Regions from separate parts of the Sinorhizobium garamanticum genome, predicted to be linked through region 2. Evidence: predicted binding sites of a transcription regulator. Region 2 holds the regulator's gene; each other region holds the start of a gene.
The links. The regulator PhoB, encoded in region 2, activates phosphate uptake and scavenging genes when phosphate is short. The targets are predictions, from matches to a motif close to TGTCATNNANCTGTCAT.

Region 1 (7,417 bases), 1.5 Mb from region 2:
AACGCTGGCCGCCGCTCGCGAAATGCACTTCCGCACCGGCCTCGCCGCCAATACCGTTCATGAAGCGGCGGATGATCCAGGCGCCCGCTGTATCCATCGCCGTGACGCCGGAAAAATCGAACTCATGCCGTCCCCCCGAGGGGCGGCCAAGCTTCTTCAGCTTCGCGGCCATCGCCTCGGCTGTCTCGTGTCGCCAGTTGCCGCTGAAGACATAGCGCCGACCCTGTACGCCGGCGCTCTCCTCAAGCGTGACATCTGCAACGATCTGGGATTGGGAATTCGTCACGTGATCTTGGTCTTCCCGGTTGGCCCTTGCATAATTCTTTAAACCAGATTCGATTTAAGGACCAAATCTTGCGGAAATTCAAAGTCGTAAAGCGCGTTTTGTGCGACTGAAAAGCTACACTGGTCAAAAGAGTTCCAAAAAAACGTAGAACGTCACAGCGGGTGATGGCGGAGATGCCGCCGATCAACCCGGCGGAGAAGATCCAATGCCACTTTCGCTTACTGCAACCGTCCAACATTTTCCGATTGCCGGCGCCTTCACGATTTCCCGCGGTTCGAAGACGACGGCGAGCGTCGTCACCTGCCGGATCAGCGACGGCAAGGTGACCGGTTGGGGAGAATGCGTACCCTATGCCCGCTATGGTGAATCCCTGGAATCGGTCCTGGCTGCCATCGAGGCTGTGCGCTTGTCGATCGAAGCCGGCTTGACGCGCCCTGATCTGCAGAAGGCTATTTCGCCTGGCGCGGCTCGGAACGCCGTCGACTGCGCCCTTTGGGACCTGGAAGCGAAGCAAAGCGGCAAGCGCGTCCATGAGCTCGCCGGCATCGCCGCTCCCGGCCCTCTGACGACCGCCTACACCCTCTCCCTCGGCGAACCGGAGGAGATGATGAAGCGGGCACAAAAATATTCCCATCGCGCGCTGTTGAAAGTGAAGGTCGGCACAGCCGACGACACAGCGCGCATTCGCGCCGTGCGCCAGGGGGCGCCGGAAAGCGACATCATCCTGGACGCGAACGAAGGCTGGACGGAGGACAATCTTGCCGCCCATTTCGCGACCTGCGCGGAAAACGGCATCTCTCTCATCGAGCAGCCATTGCCGGCAGGCCGAGATCAGGCGCTCGCGTCGATCGCGCGCCCGGTTCCGGTCTGCGCTGACGAAAGCGTGCACGGAACAGACGATCTCAAGGGATTGGCCGGACGCTACGATGCCGTCAACATCAAGCTAGACAAGACCGGCGGGCTGACTGAAGCGCTGCGCATGCGCGCCGCAGCCGAGGCGCTCGGGCTGAAGATCATGGTCGGCTGCATGGTCGGCAGTTCGCTCGCCATGGCGCCGGCGATGCTCGTCGCCCAAGGCGTCGATTTCGTCGATCTCGACGGCCCGCTCCTGCTTGCCGAAGACCGCAAGCCGGGCCTGCGCTACGAAGCCTCTCTCGTCTTTCCGCCTGAGGCCAGCCTCTGGGGCTGAAGATACCAGCCGGCAAAGGCGAAACAGCAGCCGGTAAAAGCGACGGCCGACATCGAATAGAAGCCGTCGACGCCGAACCACGCGTAGAAATAGCCGGAAAGGAACGTGAAAATCGCCGTGAAGAAGCCGGTGTAGAAGAAATAGAGGCCCTGTGCCGAAGCCTCCTGCTCTTCCGCAACCCTCTCGATCAGCTTGTGCTGCATGCCCGTGTGCATGATCGCATAGGTGAAGGCGTGGAAACACTGCAGGATGAAATAGCCGGAGAAGCCGAGATCCATCGGGAAGATCAGCCAGCGCACGACGGCAAATCCGCAGCCGGAGAAGATCATTGTCCATACGCTGAAGCGCCGGATGATGGCCTTGGCAAAAACGAACATCAGCACCTCGGCTGCCACGCCGGCGCTCCAGAGAGCTCCGATCTGCGTGCCGCTGTAGCCGATATGCTGCCAGTAGATGGCCGAGAAGGCGAAGAGCATGGCATGGCTGCTGTTGACCAGCGTGACGCCGATCAGCAGCAACTGCAGGTCCGGCTGGCGCAGCGATTTCGGCGGCGGCTCGGTTAGAGCCGTGATCGGTGAAGGGCGGCGCGGCCGGCCGACGCGCGGGGCCGCCAAGGCCATAAGGACCATCAGCCCGAAGCCCACGGCCATCGCCGGCAACACCACGGGGCCGCCAAATCTGCCGATCATCCAGCCGCCCAGCATGGTCGCACCGATAAAGGCGACCGATCCCCAGACGCGCATATGAGCATAGTCGAAGCCCCAGCGCCTCACGCCGGAAAGCGCGATCGCCTCGACGATCGGCACATAGGGCGAATAGACTGCCGATTGCAGCGCGTAGATGACGAGCACCGGCCAGAAGCTCTGCGCGTAGAAAAGGATGAAGGCCGTCGCGAGGGAGAGCACGGCCGACCAGATCAGCACGATCACCCGCTCGCCGATCCGGTCCGCAAGCAGGCCCGCGAGCGGCGCCGTGATAACGCGAATGAACATCGGAACGGCGAGAACGACGCCGATCTCGAAATCGGTCATCGACAGCGTGCTGAGCCAGACCGGAAAATACGGCATGGCAAAGCCGTTGACGATTAACGGCGCACAAAAGAGCAGCGCTATGCGGAGCGCGAAACGACGCGGCGGAGGCCCCACATTAGAGGGCGCGGATGAGGGAATCATGGAGTGACCTGATGGCTGTAAGCCATCCTCTAGCACAACCGCGCCGCAGCTCACATAAGCTAGTTTTCGCCACAGGCGCGGCGCGAAAAACAGCGAGGGAAATGCGGAACGGGGTTAGGCGGCCTGCGGCGCGAGGACGCGCGCCAACATCTTTTCGGCCTCGTCGGAGCTTTCCACCTCGATCATGCCGCCGCGCATCCGGTGCCAGGTGATAAGCTCCATCCTGCCGTCGTGATGTTCGGCGATTGCCGTGCAGCTTTCGACCCAGTCGCCAGTGTTGATGTAGCGGACATCGCCGATGTCCTCGATCACCGCGTGGTGAATATGGCCGCAGATGACGCCCTGCGCGTCGTGACGGCGCGCCTCTTCGGCGACGACCTTCTGGAACTCGCCGATGAAATTCACAGCGTGTTTGACCTGCAGCTTTGCCCACGACGAGAACGACCAATAGGGCATGCCGAGACGGCGGCGGATCGCCGCCAGCCCGATATTAATGGCGATCGCCATGTCGTAAGCCCAGTCGCCGAGATAAGCGAGGACGCGCGCATTGCGCACCACGACGTCGAATTCGTCGCCATGCAGGACGAGATAGTTGCGCCCGTCTGCGGCTTTGTGCATGTAGCGCTGGGCCACCTCGATGCCGCCGAAATGCACGCCCGGAAAATCCCGCATGAACTCATCGTGATTGCCGGGAATGTAGATGATGCGGGAGCCTTTGCGGGCCTTGCGCAACAGCTTCTGGACCACGTCGTTGCACGGTTGGGGCCAGTACCAGCTGCGCTTCAGGCGCCAGCCGTCGATGATGTCGCCGACGAGGATGATGGTTTCCGCCTCGTGATGGCGCAGGAAGTCGAGCAGGTAGTCGGTCCTGGCTGCCTTGGAGCCCAGGTGGACGTCTGAAATGAAGAGCGTCCGCAGTTTCCGAACCGAGTTCTGTTGGGATACCGATGCCGCGGTCATGCCAGCCTCGTCTTGGTTGAGCCTCTTGACGCCCGTCAAAACCAGACTCGTGTTTCAGGAAGATGACACGGCGTGTGTATGCGACAATCCAGGCGCCGGAAAAGAACCGCGGCGAAACTGTACGCCGCCCGCAATTCATGCCAAAAGGCCGAGACCAAGAACGAGGAATGCAAGGCATGAACACGGGCGATAAAGCGAAACCCCAATCGGTTCCGGCGAGCGGAGACATCGATCAGCAGGCACTTTTCTTCCACCGCTACCCTCGCCCGGGCAAGCTTGAAATCCAGCCGACCAAGCCGCTCGGCAACCAGCGCGATCTGGCGCTCGCCTATTCGCCCGGCGTTGCCGCGCCCTGCCTCGCTATCAAGGACAACCCGGAAACGGCTGCCGATTTCACGGCGCGCGCCAATCTTGTCGCGGTGGTCTCCAACGGCACGGCCGTTCTCGGCCTCGGCAACATCGGACCGCTCGCCTCCAAGCCGGTCATGGAAGGCAAGGCCGTGCTCTTCAAGAAGTTCGCCGGCATCGATGTCTTCGACATCGAGATCGACGCGCTGACCGTCGATCGCATGGTCGATGTCGTCTCGGCATTGGAGCCGACCTTCGGCGGCATCAATCTCGAGGACATCAAGGCGCCGGAATGCTTCGAGGTCGAGCGGCGACTGCGCGAAAAGATGGAGATACCCGTCTTCCACGACGACCAGCACGGAACCGCGATCATCGTTGCTGCCGCCGTTCTGAACGGCCTCGAACTTGCCGGCAAGGATCTTGCCAAGGCGAAGATCGTCGCCTCCGGCGCGGGCGCGGCGGCGCTTGCCTGCCTGAACCTCCTCGTTACGCTCGGCGCCAAACGGGAAAACATCTGGGTCCACGATATCGAGGGCCTCGTCTACCAGGGACGCGAAGCGTTGATGGACGAGTGGAAGGCCGTCTATGCGCAGGACAGCGACAATCGGGTGCTGGCCGACAGCATCGCCGGCGCCGACGTCTTCCTCGGTCTGTCAGCCGCCGGCGTCCTCAAGCCCGAACTGCTTGTGCAGATGGCGGAGAAGCCGCTGATCATGGCGCTCGCCAACCCGACTCCGGAGATCATGCCGGAACTCGCCCGCGCGGCGCGCCCGGACGCCATGATCTGTACTGGACGATCCGATTTCCCAAATCAGGTCAACAACGTTCTCTGCTTCCCGCACATCTTTCGTGGCGCGCTCGATTGTGGTGCGCGTACGATCAATGAAGAAATGAAGATGGCGGCGGTGCGGGCAATTGCCGGACTTGCGCGCGAGGAGCCTTCGGATGTCGCGGCACGCGCCTACTCGGGCGAAACGCCGATCTTCGGGCCAGACTACCTCATCCCCTCGCCGTTCGACCAGCGGCTGATCCTCCGCATCGCTCCGGCCGTCGCGAAGGCAGCGGCCGAAAGTGGCGTCGCGACCCGCCCCATTCAGGATTTCGACGCCTATCTCGATAAATTGAACCGCTTCGTCTTCCGCTCTGGCTTCATCATGAAACCGGTCTTCGCGGCCGCCAAGAACGCCGCCAAGAACCGCGTCATCTTTGCCGAAGGAGAAGACGAACGCGTGCTGCGCGCCGCGCAGGTGCTGCTCGAGGAAGGCACCGCTAACCCCATCCTGATCGGCCGCCCCCAGATCATCGAGACGCGTCTGCGGCGCTACGGCCTGCGGATCCGCCCGGATGTCGATTTCGAGGTCGTGAATCCTGAAGGCGACCCGCGCTATCGCGACTATGTCGACGACTATTTCGCACTCGTCGGCCGCCGCGGCGTCATCCCGGAAGCGGCCCGTACCATCGTGCGCACGAACACGACCGTGATCGGCGCTCTCGCGGTCAAGCGCGGCGAAGCGGACGCGCTGATCTGCGGAGTGGAAGGACGCTACAGCAAACACCTGCGCGATGTTTCGCAGATCATCGGCAAGCGGGCGGGTGTTCTCGATTTCTCGGCGCTGAGCCTGCTCATCTCGCAGCGCGGCGCAACCTTCTTCACCGACACCTATGTCAGCTACAATCCGAGCGCCGAGGAGATTGCGCAGACGACTGTGATGGCGGCCGGGGAAATCCCCCGCTTCGGCATCACGCCGCGTGCGGCACTCGTGTCGCATTCGAATTTCGGCTCGCGCGACTCCGAAAGCGCTTCGAAAATGCGCGCGGCGCTGCATCTCGTGCGTGAACTCGCACCCGACCTCGAGGTCGACGGCGAGATGCACGGCGACGCGGCGATCTCCGAAATCTTGCGCCAGCGTGTGATGCCGGATAGCGCGCTGAACGGCGAAGCCAACCTGCTCGTATTCCCCAATCTGGATGCAGCCAACATCACGCTCGGTGTGGTCAAGACCATGACGGACAGCCTGCATGTCGGGCCGATCCTGCTGGGCTCCGCCCTGCCCGCGCATATTCTTTCGCCGTCGGTCACATCCCGCGGCGTGGTCAACATGGCCGCTCTTGCGGTCGTGGAGGCAAGCCATCCTGTCTAACGAACAGACACTCGTTAGGGCCGCCGACCGGGCGGCCCCTGACGTTTACCCGATCAAAATTCAACCATGAATTTAGAATGGGCAATAGTTTGCAGCGTTTACGAAATATTGCACTAGACAAAGCATGCCCCCATTACCATGCTTATCTAGGGGCAAGATTCGGTGTTGGGCATGACGGATCAACAGGCTGTCCTCGATCTATTGGACATTGTGGAGTACGGGGGCTGCGCCGAACCCGAGCAATTCTTCGCGTTGATGCGCCGCACGTTCAAGATTGCGCATCTGCTGTACCTGGAAGCGGAACCCCTTGCCGACGGCCTGAAGGTCTGCCGTCTGCACCACACGTTCGGCGCCTATGCCGCCGAAATCTATGTCTCAAAAGGCCTCTACCGCATTGATCCCATCCTGCGGCTTGCGCTCGGTGGCGTGAGACCTGTCGAATGGACGACCGCACGCCGTCGCTTTCCGGAGTGCGAACCGCTCTTTCATGCCGCGGAGGAAATCGGGCTTTCGACCGAAGGCGTCGCGCTGCCGCTTCCATCACCCGCCGGACGCATGGCGCTTCTTGCCATCAACGCCAATATGTCGCCTGCAGAATGGTCCATCTACCGGCGCTGCCATCTGCGTGACTTCCAGTTGGCCGCCAACCTCTTCCACGCATCGATGTTGGAACATGCGGCCATGGCCGGCGCGATCGATGAGCGCGACATGCGGCTGACGGGCCGCGAAACCGAGGTACTGACCTGGTCGGCGGCCGGCAAGAGCTATTGGGAGATCGCCACGATTCTCGGCATCTCCGAGCGTACCGTGCGCTTCTTCATGACCAATGCGCGTCGCAAGTTGAATGTCGTCTCCAATACGCAAGCCGTGGCGCAGGCGGTTCGCCACGCCCTGATCCCCACCATCTGACGGGTCAAATTAACCATTACCGTCGCCCCGCTGAAAAAAGCCCCGCAAATTTAGTAGGAAAAAATCTGCTTTTAAACTGTCACTATAGACAGTTACATGTGTCAGTTGAGCCTGACAGCATCTGCCCATCGCGCAAAAACGATGGAGCGAAAGATGATCAGGATTCTGAACGGCAACGCTCGCGGACAGCACCCGCGGGCCATCGACGAAATGTTCCGGCTGCGCAAGCGCGTGTTCCATGACTTCCTCAAATGGGACGTGAAGACGGACGGCGAGTGGGAAATCGACCACTACGACAAGGCGAACCCCCTCTATGTGATGTCGTACTCGCCGGATACCGGAAAGTTGCGCGGATCGCTGCGGCTTTTGCCGACCCTCGGGCCGAATATGCTGGACGACACGTTTCCGATCC
Region 2 (7,417 bases):
CTTGCGGTTTTCCTCGGATGGCTAGGCTTGCCCCGCTCCGCTCCGCTCGTCGGTGGCTTCGTTCTCGCGTTGATGACGCTGCCGACGCTTATCATCGTGACCCGCGTATCACTGAAGTCGGTACCGTCCTCGATCCGCGAGGCCGCGCTCGGCGTGGGGGCGTCGAAGCACGAGGCGATCTTCCACCACATCCTGCCGCTTGCGATGCCGACCGTCATGACCGGCAGCATCATCTCGCTGGCAAGAGCGCTCGGCGAAACCGCGCCGCTGCTGCTGATCGGCATGAACGCCTTCATCACCAGCCCGCCCGAGGGCGTCTTCGCTGCATCTACCGCACTACCGACACAGATCTACATCTGGGCCGATAGCCCCGAACGCGGCTTCGTGTCCCGAACCTCCGCTGCAATCCTGGTTCTTCTGGCATTCCTCGTGCTGATGAACGGGATCGCGATATTTCTCAGGCAGCGCTTCGAGCGCCGCTGGTAGGGAGAAACAGAGATGAATATTATGTCCGAAGCAGCAGTTGAAAAGGCGCTGGATCAGAAGATGAGCGATGCAAACTTCAAGATGGTCGGAAAGGACGTATCCGTCTACTACGGCGAGAAGCGCGCTCTCTTCGACGTGAACCTGAATGTTCGCAAGAATACCGTGACGGCGCTGATCGGTCCCTCGGGCTGCGGCAAGTCGACTTTCCTGCGCACGCTCAACCGCATGAACGACACCATCGAAGGCTGCCGCGTAACCGGCAAGATCACGCTCGACCAGTCGGACATCTACGATCCGAGCGTGGACGTGGTCGAACTCAGGGCTCGCGTCGGCATGGTGTTCCAGAAGCCGAACCCGTTCCCGAAATCGATCTACGAGAACATCGCCTACGGCCCGCGCATCCATGGTCTGTCGCGTAACAAGTCCGACCTGGATCAGATCGTCGAGAACAGCCTGGTGAAGGCTGGCTTGTGGAACGAAGTCAAGGATCGGCTGCTAGAGCCGGGCACCGGCCTCTCCGGCGGTCAGCAGCAGCGCCTCTGCATCGCGCGTGCCGTTGCGGTCAGCCCCGAAGTGATCCTGATGGACGAGCCCTGCTCGGCGCTCGATCCGATCGCCACCGCGAAGGTCGAGGAGCTCATTCACGAGCTGCGCGCGAATTTCACGATCGTCATCGTGACCCATTCGATGCAGCAGGCCGCGCGCGTTTCGCAACGCACCGCCATGTTCCACCTCGGCAATCTCGTCGAGGAGAACGACACCGACAAGATGTTCACCAATCCGGATGATCAGCGCACGCAGGACTACATTATGGGTCGGTTCGGCTAAAGCGGTTTCCAACCCTTACGATTGATGAAGGTCCATGCAGAACAGCGCGCGCCTTGAGGAAACGAAAATGACTCATGCACATATAACCTCAGCCTTCGACGAGGAGTTGAAATATCTCGCGCGCCGGATCTCCGAGATGGGCGGGCTTGCCGAGCAGATGGTTGCGGACTCTGTCCGGGCGCTGGTGAACTCGGATCTGGCCCTGGCGCAGAAGGTGATTTCCGACGACGCGATCCTCGACGACGCCGAGCGTCAGATCGGCGAGAAGGCGATCGTCACCATCGCCAAGCGTCAGCCAATGGCGTCGGATCTCCGCGAGATCATGGGGTCGATCCGGATCGCCGCCGATTTGGAGCGCGTCGGCGACCTCGGCAAGAATACCGCCAAACGCGTGATCGCGGTCGCCGGATCCGGCATTCCGCGCAAGCTTGCGCGCGGCTTGGAGCATCTGGCGGAGTTGGCCTTGGTTCAGCTCAAGGAAGTGCTCGACGTCTATGCCTCCCGTTCGCCGGAAAAGGCGAACAGCATCCGCGAGCGCGATGAAGAGATCGACGCGATCTACACGTCGCTTTTCCGCGAACTGCTGACCTATATGATGGAAGATCCGCGCAACATCACGCCGTGCACGCATCTTCTCTTCTGCGCCAAGAACATCGAGCGTATCGGCGACCATGCGACCAACATCGCCGAAACGATCTATTACATGGCGACGGGTGCTCAGCCGCAAGGCGAACGGCCGAAGGACGACACGACGTCGACCCTAGGGTCGGTGACGGACTAGTCCCGCCCGACGTCCGCATGCCTTTGCGCATGCGTTGATCTTATCCCGGCCGTGATTGTCGCGGCCCATACTGTGTCGCGGTTGCATGATGGCGTCCGCGCGTGGGAAGGAGCATGACCGAATGTTGCCGAAGATAGCTGTTGTCGAGGACGAGGAGGCGCTGAGCGTCCTCCTGCGCTACAATCTCGAGGCCGAAGGTTTCGACGTCGATACGATATTGCGTGGAGACGAGGCCGAGATTCGCCTTCAGGAGCGGTTGCCGGATCTCCTGATCCTCGACTGGATGCTGCCCGGAGTGTCCGGCATCGAACTTTGCCGCCGGCTACGGCAGAGGCCGGAAACGGAGCGCCTGCCGATCATCATGCTGACCGCGCGCGGCGAGGAAAGCGAGCGGGTTCGTGGCCTCGCCACCGGCGCCGACGACTATGTCGTCAAGCCGTTCTCGACACCGGAACTGATGGCGAGGGTGAAGGCAATGCTCAGGCGTGCCAAGCCCGAGGTGCTTTCGACGCTGTTGCGCTGCGGCGACATCGAGCTCGATCGCGAGACGCACCGTGTCCACAGGCGCAGCCGCGAAGTCCGGCTCGGACCGACGGAGTTCCGGCTCCTGGAGTTCCTTATGTCCTCGCCAGGGCGCGTCTTCTCCCGTTCACAGCTTCTCGACGGCGTGTGGGGACATGACATCTACGTCGACGAGCGCACCGTGGATGTGCATGTCGGCCGTCTGCGCAAGGCGCTGAACTTCTCGAACATGCCCGATGTCATACGCACCGTGCGCGGCGCCGGCTATTCGCTTGAAAGCTGATAGAGTCTGCGTTTCATAGGCATCAAAAAAAGGGGCGGCACCGCCCCTTTTTCCGTAGCGTTCATGCAAGCGGATCAGCGCATGCGCCGGCGCTCGCCGGAAGGCTGATAGGCGAGCCGCGTGTGATAGCTGCAATAGGGCGAAGCTTCCGGCGACTCGTTGCCGCAGAAATGGAATTCTTCCTTCAAGGGGTCGCCGATCGGCCACTTGCAGGTGCGTTCCGTCAGCTCCGTCAGGCCGAGGCGGCGCGACATCGGAACGACGACGTTCGGTGCGAGTTCGAGGTTCTGCTCCGCGACGAGATCGACTTCGATCTCTTCCTTGAGCACGGTGGCGCCAGCGGTGCGGGTGACGGTGCGGGTTGTGACGCGCGAGGCATAATTCGGCGCGCGGGGCGCAGAGGTTGTGCGCTTCGGGCGGGCGGCATTGGTCGTGCCGCCGGCCTTGGCCCGCCCCGGCAGGCTCAGCCGGTGAACCTTGCCGATGACGGCGTTACGGCTGACACCACCCAATTGTGCCGCGATCTGGCTGGCGCTCAGGCCTTCGGACCACAGCTTCTTCAGTTTCTCCACCCGCTCGTCAGTCCAGTTCATTTCTGCACTCTCCGTTCTCGGCGTTGGATGGCAGAATCCATCACCAAGCTCCGGAAAAACTCCGGAGCTGCAACGCGATAACTCTTTTGGTGACTAGGTCCGCCGCATGCGTCTAGTAATTGAATATTAACCTACTGGCAGGGTGACTCCGTGGCAAGAGTCGCGGGATTCGCGCCGAATCGATTTTGGGGTTTTCCCCAACTTGCTGGCTGGCCGTTGCATTTTTGCAAGCCCCCGCCGGATGTTTTTTCGCACGTCGGAATCCGTGCGCCCGAGCTCGCTGCAAGCCTTGGTTTTGTTGACATTGCAGTGCGAAATGGGAATAGTGCCTGCGCCGCCGAAAGGCGGCATTTTTGATTTTTATCGGACACGATCGCCCGATATCGATGCCACCAGGACGGAAGGAGAAGTTCGCCATGGCCGCAACAACGCCGCTCTACGACACCTATATGCGTGCGCCGTTGCGTTTCGAGCGAGGCGAGGGCGTCTGGCTCATTGCCGAGGACGGCTCGCGCTATCTCGATTTTGCCGCCGGGGTTGCCGTGAACTCGCTTGGCCATGCCCATCCGCACCTCGTCGAGGCGCTGAAGGCGCAGGCGGACAAGGTCTGGCATCTTTCCAACCTCTATGAGATTCCGGGACAGGAAAGCCTGGCGCGCCGGCTGACGGCCGTGACCTTCGCGGATCGCGTGTTCTTTACGAATTCAGGCGCGGAAGCGCTTGAATGCGCCATCAAGACAGCGCGCCGCTATCATTTCGCCAGGGGGAATCCGGAAAAATTCCATATCATTACCTTCGAAGGCGCTTTCCATGGCCGCACGATCGCGACGATCGCGGCCGGTGGCCAGCAGAAGTACATCGAAGGGTTCGGACCAAAGGCACCGGGTTTTTACCAAGTTCCTTTCGGCGACATTGCGGCGGTCAAGGATGCGATCAACGATGAGACGGCGGCGATCCTGATCGAGCCGATCCAGGGGGAGGGCGGTATTCGCTCGGCCAGCAAGGAGTTTCTGCAGGAGTTGCGGGCGCTTTGCGACGAATTCGGCTTGCTGTTGATCCTCGACGAGGTTCAGTGCGGCATTGGCCGTACCGGCAAGCTCTTCGCCTATGAATGGTCCGGCATCCGGCCGGATATCATGGCGGTCGCCAAGGGCATCGGCGGCGGCTTTCCGCTGGGCGCTTGCCTTGCGACCGAAGAAGCGGCAGCCGGCATGGTCACGGGCACGCATGGCTCGACCTATGGCGGCAATCCACTGGCCATGGCGGTCGGAAACGCGGTCCTCGACGTTGTTCTCGCCGACGGATTCCTGGAGCAGGTGCGCGACGTCGCTCTTGTCTTCCGGCAGGGGCTCGCGTCGCTCAAGGATCGTTTCCCGAATGTGATCGAGGAAATCCGCGGCGACGGGCTGATGCTCGGCATCAAGGCGAAGGTGCCCTCCGCTGACCTGTTGAAAGCAATCCGCGCCGAGAAGCTGCTCGCAGTTCCCGCCGGCGAAAACGTGCTGCGTCTGCTGCCGCCGTTGATCACTACCGCCGCCGAGGCCCGAGAAGGGCTTGCGAGGCTTGAGCGCGCCGCCGAGGCGGTCAAGAGCAACAGCGGCGACGCGGCGGCCTGAACGGCCCGACTTTCACGACAGGAATTCTGAACAATGACAGGTACCAGACATTTTCTCGACATCTCGGCGATGGCGACTGCCGACCTGAGGACGATCATTGACGACGCCCGCGTTCGCAAGACCGCGACGAAGGACGGCACTGCCGAACGCCCGCTTGCCGGCAAGATGCTCGCGATGATTTTCGAGAAGCCTTCCACCCGCACGCGCGTCTCCTTTGACGTCGGCATGCGTCAGCTCGGTGGCGAAACCCTGTTCCTTTCCGGAACTGAAATGCAGCTCGGCCGCGCCGAGACGATCGGCGATACCGCCAAAGTCCTTTCGCGCTATGTGGACGCGATCATGATCCGCACGACCGACCACCGGCGGCTGATGGAGCTCGCCGAACACGCTACGGTGCCGGTCATCAATGGTCTGACCGACGACACGCACCCCTGTCAGATCATGGCCGACATCATGACGTTCGAGGAGCATCGCGGATCAGTCAAGGGCAAGACGATCGCCTGGACGGGCGATGGCAACAACGTCCTTCATTCGCTGATCGAAGGCTCCGCGCGTTTCGGATATCGCATGAACATGGCGGTGCCGCTCGGGTCCGAACCACAGGACAAATTCCTCAACTGGGCGCGCAACAATGGCGGCGATATCCTGCTTTGCCATGAGGCCGAGCAGGCCGTCGCCGGCGCCGATTGCGTCGTCACCGACACCTGGGTATCGATGAACCAGGAGCACCGCGCCCGCGGCCACAATGTTTTCCAGCCGTATCAGGTCAACGAGGCCTTGATGAAGCATGCCGCCCCGGACGCATTGTTCATGCACTGCCTGCCGGCGCACCGGGGCGAAGAGGTCACGGATGAGGTCATCGACGGCCCGCAATCGGTCGTCTTCGATGAGGCGGAAAACCGGCTGCACGCGCAGAAATCGATCCTTGCCTGGTGCATGGGCGTCGTCTAACGACAGCGGCACAGACCTTTCGGCGGCGTTCCGCGTTGACACAACAGCTTTGCGCGTCTTATCAGACGCGCAAAGACGCTGTGGTACTTTGAATTACTGCACGGTTTTGTCCTTAAATCGGCTACGAGTTAGGGAAACATGCTGTAGGGCGGACCGCCGTTGTAGATACGGGCGAGACCTCGGCGAGGACCCCGGGGCCGGCAGCGCATGAAAAGCCTATTGAATTTGTCGAGCTGAGACACAATCTAGGCGGCATGCGGGCGGCTCCGATTTTTGCTACCGGACAGTGGCCGCCCATCAGTCATCGTGCATTGCGGGCGCATGCCGCGCCTGACGGAATGCATAACCTTCTGGACAAGTTCGTTCGCGACAGGGTCAAATGAAATGACGGGCAGGCTGCGCCGGGGAATATCGATGTCTCCATGCCGCTTCACCCGCGATGCAAGGAGCAAGACATGACAGAAACAGTGCGGGGGCTTGGCGAGTTCGATTTTGCCGGTGACGACCATGTCGTGCCTTTCCACGTCGAGGGGCTCGATGTGCGCGGGCGTGCCGTGCAGCTGGGACCGATGCTCGATGCCATCTTGGAGCGGCATAATTATCCGCTGCCGGTGGCTCGTCTGGTCGCTGAGACAGTGGTGCTGACGGTACTGCTCGGCACGTCGCTGAAGTTCGAGGGCAAGCTGATCGTTCAGACGCAGGGCGATGGTGCGGTCGATCTTGTCGTCGCGGATTTTTCGACGCCGGATCGGGTCCGCGCCTATGCCCGTTATAGCGAGGAGGCGCTGGCTGCCGCCGAAGAGGGTGGGCGCACACAGCCCCATGAGCTCCTCGGCAAGGGGGTTCTTGCCTTCACAATCGACCAGGGCGCTCACATGCAGCGCTACCAGGGTATCGTCGAACTCGACGGTGCAACGCTCGAGGAAATCGCTGGCGCCTATTTCCGCCAGTCGGAGCAGATTCCGACCAAGGTGCGCCTTGGTGTCGCGGAGCTTCTCGATCGCGACGAAGACGGCAAGCCCCGGCACCGCTGGCGCGCCGGCGGCATGGTTGCCCAGTTCCTGCCGGACGCCGCTGAACGCATGCGCCAGCCGGACCTTCCGGGCGGCGATGGCGACGAAGGGGAGGCTCTCTACCTCTTCGAAGAGGACGATCTGTGGTCGGAAGCCAAGGTGATGGTCGAAACGATCGATACCGACGAACTGACCGACCCGACCGTCGGGACGGAAAGGCTGCTCTATCGGCTGTTCCACGAACGCGGCGTCCGCGTCTATCAGCCGCAAGCGGTCTTTGATCGCTGCAGCTGTTCGCGCGAGAAGATCCGGGCGGTATTGGCCGGGCTCGACCGCGAGGATAT
Region 3 (7,417 bases), 2.0 Mb from region 2:
GACGCTTCGGCATCGTAGTGCCACTGGTCGAGCAGTGCCGCGGAAACGCGGCCCGGCAGGATGCTTGCTTCCGCGGCCGTGCGGAAGATCACCATGGCGCCGGCATCCGCGGTGCGCGTGATCTCCGTCCAAAGGTCGTTCAACTGCCGATCGGTCATCCAGTCCTGCGCGTCGAGCAGGACGTAACGATCGACGGACGAAGCCACCTTGCGGGCAAGCAACTCGGTAACGCTTGCGTGGTGGACCTCGACGCGGTCCGCATGGGTGCGGATCGCTTCGTGGTTCTCGGCCTGCAGATAGGCCGGCAGTTCACCTTCGTGGGGCTGCGGATAGCGTCGCGCGAAAGCCTGCCAGGCGAAATAGTTCTCGCGAAGCGGGAAATGGCAGGTGAGCTTCTCAAGACGCTGGCGCAGCACCGCGGCAAGCGATTTCTCCGCGCTCAGGCTCGCGAGCTCATCGAACTGCTGCGGCGGGATGCCGAGGCCGAATAGCGAGCTTTTGCGGCTGGTGATCCAGCGGATGACCGGACGGTCGAACAGCGGCGCGAGCTTGTCGTCAAAGAACTGGCGTTGTTCGCGCATCGAGCGCGCCTGGACAAATTCCTCCGGGTTGATGCCGTGGAGCCGGGCGAGCAGATGACTGGCGGCAATGAAACGGCCGAGAAGGCCGGTACGATAGATGTTGCGGCCGAAGACGCCGATGCGGCGGCGTCCGCCGAGCGCACGGCCGTTCCAGTAGGTGCGTGTCGCCGCGTCGAGGTTCGGAGCGAGGAAGAGGTCGAAGGCCTGCACGTTCGACCGCGTGCCGGTTTCGCCGAGAAACCGCACGACATCCTTGTGGCTCGGCAGGTGGCGGAAGGCCGCGAGTTTCAGCCGGTTCAGTGCGATGTGGTGTGGATTGAGATCGACGACATCGATATGGGCAGGGCCGGCGGACAGGTAGGTCAGCATGTTGCAGCCGCCGGAACCGATCGTCACGATTCGGTGTCCGGGTCGGATCTGCATTGCCGCCATGTCGACGATCGGGTCTTCCCAGATCTGCGGATAGACGAGCCCCGAGAAGAGCATGCCGAACAGGCGTTCAGAGAGGCCTGCAAGCGAGAGGGCCTTGTGCTGTAGCAGCGCGCTTTTGAGCTTCGGATTCTTCCTGCTGAAGCCGGCATCGGGGGCTAGTTCTTTCATCTTTGCCTGCCATCCAATTGAAACTTAGCCGCTTCTAAAGTGACTCCGCTACACTTTGATGACGGGGTTTCGCACAGGCGCGAGCTTCCCAAGGGGCTTTTCCTTTCGCTGGAATCCTGTTTCTCTCGCGAGTGCCGCACGGCGGAGACGTGGCGGTGCAGCAGCCAGGAGGGCGCGCATGAAACGTTTGCTGAAGACGATCGCGGGGGTGGTGGTCGTCGGTCTTGCGAGCATCGGCGGCTGGCTGGCGCTGTTTCCGCCGGAGCTTCTGAAGGTCGGCGACGGCTACGCCGCCAAGATCGTCTGCTCCAATGTCTTCCTTGCCAAACGCGATCCGCAAGCCGTTCTTGCGGAAGACGTGCAGGCGCCCGGCCATCCGCTCTTGAAGTTCGTCCGCGTCTCGGTCGATCGGGAAAAAGAGCGCGTGACGGCGCGGATATTCGGCTTTGCCGCTCCTGGCCGTGCGATCCACAGGCCAGGATTTGGTTGCTCCAACGTTGACGATAGCGGCGCGCAGGCGCTTGCGGGTTCGGCACGGGAGGCGAAGGCCGAGCCAGGAGCATCCCGGGCGCACGATGCGGCCATCGGCTGGCCTGACGGCAGCAAGGCCGACATCGATCCGGCGATTCAAGGCGTCGTCGAGGATGCCGGTCTGGCGGGTCCCGGCATACGCGCGATCGCCGTCGTGCGGGATGGCCGGTTGGTGGCGGAGACCTATGGTCCCGGGTTTGATCGGGACACGCCGCTGCTTGGCTGGTCGATGACGAAATCGGTAACTGCGGCGCTGATCGGCCTGCGGATCGGTGAGGGGAAGATGGATATCGGTCGCAGCGACCTGCTGCCCGTCTGGAGCGGTGATGATCGGTCGCGGATCAAGCTCGCCGATCTCCTGGCGATGCAGAGCGGGCTCGCGTTCAACGAGGACTATGGCGACGTCACCGATGTGACGCGCATGCTCTATCTCGAAAGCGACATGGGCGGCTTCGTAGCGTCAAAGCAGCTGGAAACGCAGCCGGGTGCAAAATTCCGCTATTCGAGCGGCACCAGCAATCTTCTGTCGCAGCTGTGGATGCGGACGTTCGACGATCCGGCAGAAGCGCTCGCTTATCCGCGCAAGGCGCTCTTCGCCCCGCTCGGCATGACGAGCGCCGTGATGGAAACGGACGCGAGCGGCACCTTCGTCGGTTCCTCTTACATGTATGCGACGGCGCAGGACTGGGCGCGCTTCGCACAGTTTCTGCTGGATGATGGAAGCTGGAAGGGCAGGCGGATATTGCCTGAGGGCTACGTCACCTTCATGCGCACGCCATCGGCGGCATCCGGCGGCGATTATGGCTCCGGCCAAGTGTGGCTGCAGGAAAACGGCATTCGCGCCGGCACGGGCAACTTCCCACCGGATACCTTCTGGATGCTCGGGCACGACGGACAGGCGATCATGCTCGTTCCCTCGCTGCGGCTGGCTGTCGTCCGCCTAGGCCTCACGCCATCGCGCACCGGCTACGACGTGCAGAAGCTGAACGCGAAAATAATAGAGGCGCTCGATTGAGCGCCTCGGATGTCAAAGCCACATTACTTGCCGGACGGTGCCGCGAGGCCTACCGCATGTCGAGCGTGTCGAGCAGGCCTTTGCGCTTGGCGTGATAATAGTAGCCGCTGGCGTAGAGCCTCACCGCGCCGTCATGCTGGTTGTCGGCCACCATCCAGGCGCCGCGGAGGTACTTGGTCGCGTATTTGAGATTGGTTTCCGCGTCGAACAGGCCCTCGGCCGGTCCTTCATAACCGAGCCCCTTGGCGGTGTTGTAGCGGATCTGCATCAGGCCGTAATTGCCCTTGCTGTAGGCGCGGGGATTGTAGTTGCTCTCGCGCTTGACGACCCGGTGCACGAGCTCCAACGGAATACCGTTCAGCTCGGCGTAATATTTGATCAGCCGGTCGAGTTCGGGACGCGAACTGGTCGGCGTCTTGGAAAACTTCATCGAGTCAGGAATGACGCTTGCAACGGCGCCGACGGCCGAGCCGATCATCCCGGTGTTCGGCCGTGCCGTTGGAACGATCATCCGCTTGGCGACCAGCGTTTCGAGGCCGACCGGTTCGCCCGTGTCGAAATCCGATTCCATGGCGGCGGCGACCCCTAGAAAGGGCACGGCCGCGGGCTCGGCGCCGGCCGGCTTATCTGCAAGCTCGGCGGTCGAGGGGAGTGCCGTACCGGCTGGTGCTGCCATCGCCACCTCGAATGCCTGGCCCGGTTTGGCCACGGGAACTGCGACTCGCTGCGGCGCCGCAAAGGCCAATGTCGTATCCGTTGCTGGGGTGACGCCCGTCGCCATTTCCATCGTGGCCGGCAGCGTTGCCGTCGTCGTGGCGGCGACTGGGATCGCCTGTGCTGCGAGCGCGCTCGAAGCGGTGGTTGCCGCCCCGTCCGGTGTCGGCAGGGCATAGGCCGTCATTTCCGTCCCGGGCTTCGCGATGGGGGTGACTGTCTGCACGGCGGTCAGTTCTTCAAGCGACGTATGCTCGACCGTGGAACACCCCGAGACAATGGCCACCGATGCCAGGGCAGCGGCAGTAAATGCCCGTTTTGAAAGGGGGATACGGAATATAGCCATCGTGTCACTTTCGTGCTTCTGGGCCCCGTAGCCCCTGCAAATCAGTGGATGCCAACCACCGCGCTTGAATCTCCATTAACCCATGCCGCCGGTTGCGGCAAGCACGGGGGAGATTTTCACGACGCCGCCCGTTTCAGACCGGCCGTCAGCAGGCCAGCACCGATCAGCAGCGAGCCACCGGTGCGGTTGACCACGCGGCGAATATTCGGCTTTCGGATCGTGTTTCGGGCGGCCGAGGCGAGAAAGGCATAGAGCGCTGCATTGAGTGTCGCGAGGATGAGGAAAGTCGCCTCGAAAATCGCCATCTGGGCAAAAAGCGGTCGCGACAAATCGAGGAACTGCGGCAGGAAGGCGACGAAGAAGATGATGCTCTTCGGATTGAGCGCGGTGACGGCATAGGCGTGCAGGAAGATGCGCCACGGCCTTTCGGCCGAGGCTCTTCCGTCGGCATCCTGACCCTCGCCGCCGACCGGTGCCTTCCAGAGCTTGATGCCGAGCCAGACGAGGTAAGCGGCGCCGACCCATTTCAATACGGTGAAGATGGCGGCCGACGTGGCGAGCAAGGCGCCGAGACCGAGCATCGAGGCGGTCATGGCGGTGAAGTCGCCAAGCGCGACGCCAGCGACGGTCGCGCCTGCGGTCTTGCGGCCGTGGCCGAGGGAATAGGATATCACAAGGAGTATGGTGGGGCCGGGGATGGCGAGCAGCACCGCCGAGGCGGCCGCAAAGGCAAACCAGTGTTCGAAGGACATGAAAAGGCTCCACGCTTGAATGGTTTCCCGGAAAGAACAGGGAGGGAGCCATGCAAGCGCGGAGCCGTCAACTGCAATTTCGGGTGCAGCTTAGCGCGGGATGAGGAAAAGTGTGCGCGGTTTTCCGCCCGCATCCCGCGCTAACTTCTTAGAAGCGATCACGTTTATGATTTCAGGTCGATCCGACCTGAAATCATCGTGATCTAGTCCGCCGCCTGCCACTTCTGGCCGATGACGTCCATGACATCGCCGAACCACTTGGTCGACGTGTCGAAATGCTTGCCGCCCTTGATGCGCGGAAACTCGATCGTGCGCAGCTTGCCGCCCTGGTCCTCGTCATGGCCGGTGACGCCCGAGACCTTGTTGAGCGCACTTTCGACCGCGAGATCGACCATGCCCTGGATCAGCCGCAGGTCGTCGCCGTTTGCGGGCGCGGAGCGGGCGTAGTAGCCGGATTTCTGTACCATCGAGCGTTCGGCGCCTAGAAGGGCGGCAAACTGCTTCGAGAACCAGTTGCCGACGTTGATCGTGTCGATCTTCACGTGGCCGAAAGCATCACGCTTGACCGTTTCGCCGGCCGCCTCGCGTTCGGCGACGATCGCGTCGAGGCAGGCGCCTTCGCTGACGAACAGAGTAACGAAGCCGACGCGGTCCATGACCTCGCGCAGGCGCTCCGCCTCGGCCTCGAGATCGAACTTCATCTCCGGCAGGTAGAGGCCGTCGATGTTCTTCAGCTGCGCGTTCATCATGAAGCCGTCGACATATTCGTGGCCTTCGGCCATCTGGATATAGGCGCGCGCGGTTGCCGCCGTCAGCCAGCCGCAATGGCGGCCCATCACTTCGTGGACGACGAGGGTGCGCGGCGCAGCGCTCTGCTCGTTGCTGACATTGTCGAAGAAACGCGCGCCGTATTCGGCTGCCGTCCAGGCGCCGAGCGTCTGGCGGATCGGCACCACGTCGTTGTCGACCGTCTTCGGCAGGCCGACCACCGTCAGGTCGTAGCCGTTCGCACCGAGATAGGCGGCAAGATCGGCGGCAGTCGTGTTGGTGTCGTCACCGCCGATCGTATGCAGGATCGTGATACCGTCCGACGCCAGCCTTTCGGCGGCGACCCGAAGCGGGTTCTGGCCGTCCTTGACGAGCCCGCGCTTCACGCAGTCGGCGGCATTGGTGAGCTTAACGCGGCTGTTGCCGATCGGCGAACCGCCGTGGCGATGGAGGACATGCGCTTTCTCGCGCATGTCCTTGGTGATCTCGATGCGGTCGGCGAGAAGCAGGCCCTGATAACCGGAACGGTAGGCAACGAGCTCGTAGTCGGGCGCGATGTCCGTGTACCGTTCGATCAGGCCGCCGACAGCGGATGAAAGGCAGGGGGCAAGCCCGCCCGCCGTCAGCATTGCGACTTTCTTCTTGGCCATGGTTCCTCCTCGGCGATTCGGCACTGGCAACGGCTCAGCGGAGCCGGTCATGTTCATGATCCTTGCTCATTCAAGGACACCGTGGTCTAGCGCAAATCCGATGGAAGTTAAATGACAGGCCTGTGGATGCTTCAAAAGTTCGGCCGTCAGGTGCTGAATCGTTCGACGCGTATATACTTCGAAATAGGTTGAGATTTACGGCGATATGATTTATTGAGGGGCCATCACAAACTCGTCATCCGTGACGTTTTCCGGCGACCGGCCGCTTGCAATTTGCCACCACATCAGGTCATGCTGCTGGTGGACAGGGAAAAATCGCACATATGTCATTCTGGGACAGCCTGCTGAAAATCGTCACGGCCACGGGCAATGCGCTCGCAGGCGTGGTGGAGGCCGTTCGGACCCTCTTTGAGGGGGATCCGGAAACGCGGCGCAAGGTCGCATTCTCGGTCGCCATGATTGCGCTTTCGGCGAAGATGGCGAAGGCCGACGGCATCGTCACCGAGACCGAGGTTGCCGCCTTCCGCGATATCTTCAAATTTCCCGCGGATCAGGCGCAGAATGTTGCGCGTCTCTACAACCTCGCGCGTCAGGACGTCGCGGGCTACGAGGCCTATGCCGAAAAGATGGCGTCGCTGTGCTCGTCCTGCGAGAAGAACTGCCCGATCCTTGAAGACATCATCGACGGGCTCTTCCACATCGCGAAGTCCGATGGCGCCGTGCATGAGAAGGAACTCGCTTTCCTCATGCGGGTCGCGGAGATCTTCACGATGGACGAGGAGCATTTCCAGCGCATCATGGCGCGCCATGTCCACCTCATGGGTGATCCCTATGAGGTGCTGGGCGTGTCGCCGAAGGACGATTTCGCCAAGATCCGCAGGCGCTATCGCGTGCTCGTGTCCGAGCACCATCCGGACATGCTGGTGGCGCGGGGCGTGCCGGAGGAATTTCATGCGATCGCGAACGATCGCATGGCGGCACTGAACGCAGCCTATGAGGCGATCGAGAAAGAACGCCGCGCCGCATGACAGCGAAGACATGCGATTTTCCCGGTGCGCGCCTGGTGGCGTCGCCCAATTATAGCGAGCGGGCGGGTGGGCGGAGTCCGGATATGATCCTGCTGCACTATACCGGCATGGAGACGGCCGCTTCGGCGCTCGACTGGCTTTGCCGCGAGGAAAGCCAGGTCTCCAGCCACTATTTCGTCCACGAGGACGGCCGCATCGACCAGCTCGTCGCGGAGGAGCGACGCGCCTGGCACGCTGGCAAGAGCTCCTGGAAGGGCGAGACGGATATCAACTCCTGTTCGATCGGCATCGAGATCGCCAATGTCGGCCATCCGGGCGGACTGCCGGACTTCCCTGAAGCACAGATCGAGGCGGTCGTCGAATTGTGTCGGGACTGTGGCCAGCGCTGGTCCATCGCCCCGGAAAGAGTGCTTGCGCATAGCGATGTCGCAC

Region 1: PZN02_RS16335 (UDP-2,3-diacylglucosamine diphosphatase) is a predicted target of PhoB. The motif match lies at 3,659-3,675, and genes of this name have one in related genera.
Region 3: PZN02_RS12445 (BtaA family protein) is a predicted target of PhoB. The motif match lies at 1,229-1,245, and genes of this name have one in related genera.

The regions. Positions count from the first base shown of each region.
Region 1 covers NZ_CP120373.1:3,461,000-3,468,416, reverse strand. Annotated here, with positions in the region: gene PZN02_RS16350 (ABC transporter permease) at 1-286, opposite strand, end outside; gene dgcA (N-acetyl-D-Glu racemase DgcA) at 492-1,475, shown strand; gene PZN02_RS16340 (MFS transporter) at 1,427-2,647, opposite strand; gene PZN02_RS16335 (UDP-2,3-diacylglucosamine diphosphatase) at 2,762-3,607, opposite strand; gene PZN02_RS16330 (NADP-dependent malic enzyme) at 3,784-6,096, shown strand; gene PZN02_RS16325 (helix-turn-helix transcriptional regulator) at 6,268-7,005, shown strand; gene PZN02_RS16320 (acyl-homoserine-lactone synthase) at 7,159-7,417, shown strand, end outside.
Region 2 covers NZ_CP120373.1:726,285-733,701, reverse strand. Annotated here, with positions in the region: gene pstA (phosphate ABC transporter permease PstA) at 1-486, shown strand, start outside; gene pstB (phosphate ABC transporter ATP-binding protein PstB) at 499-1,314, shown strand; gene phoU (phosphate signaling complex protein PhoU) at 1,382-2,095, shown strand; gene phoB (phosphate regulon transcriptional regulator PhoB) at 2,217-2,900, shown strand; gene PZN02_RS03520 (GcrA family cell cycle regulator) at 2,975-3,493, opposite strand; gene PZN02_RS03515 (aspartate aminotransferase family protein) at 3,910-5,109, shown strand; gene argF (ornithine carbamoyltransferase) at 5,143-6,060, shown strand; gene PZN02_RS03505 (Hsp33 family molecular chaperone) at 6,516-7,417, shown strand, end outside.
Region 3 covers NZ_CP120373.1:2,683,471-2,690,887, forward strand. Annotated here, with positions in the region: gene PZN02_RS12445 (BtaA family protein) at 1-1,181, opposite strand, end outside; gene PZN02_RS12450 (serine hydrolase domain-containing protein) at 1,360-2,727, shown strand; gene PZN02_RS12455 (lytic transglycosylase domain-containing protein) at 2,777-3,787, opposite strand; gene PZN02_RS12460 (LysE family translocator) at 3,904-4,539, opposite strand; gene PZN02_RS12465 (pyrophosphate--fructose-6-phosphate 1-phosphotransferase) at 4,743-5,957, opposite strand; gene PZN02_RS12470 (J domain-containing protein) at 6,281-6,985, shown strand; gene PZN02_RS12475 (N-acetylmuramoyl-L-alanine amidase) at 6,982-7,417, shown strand, end outside.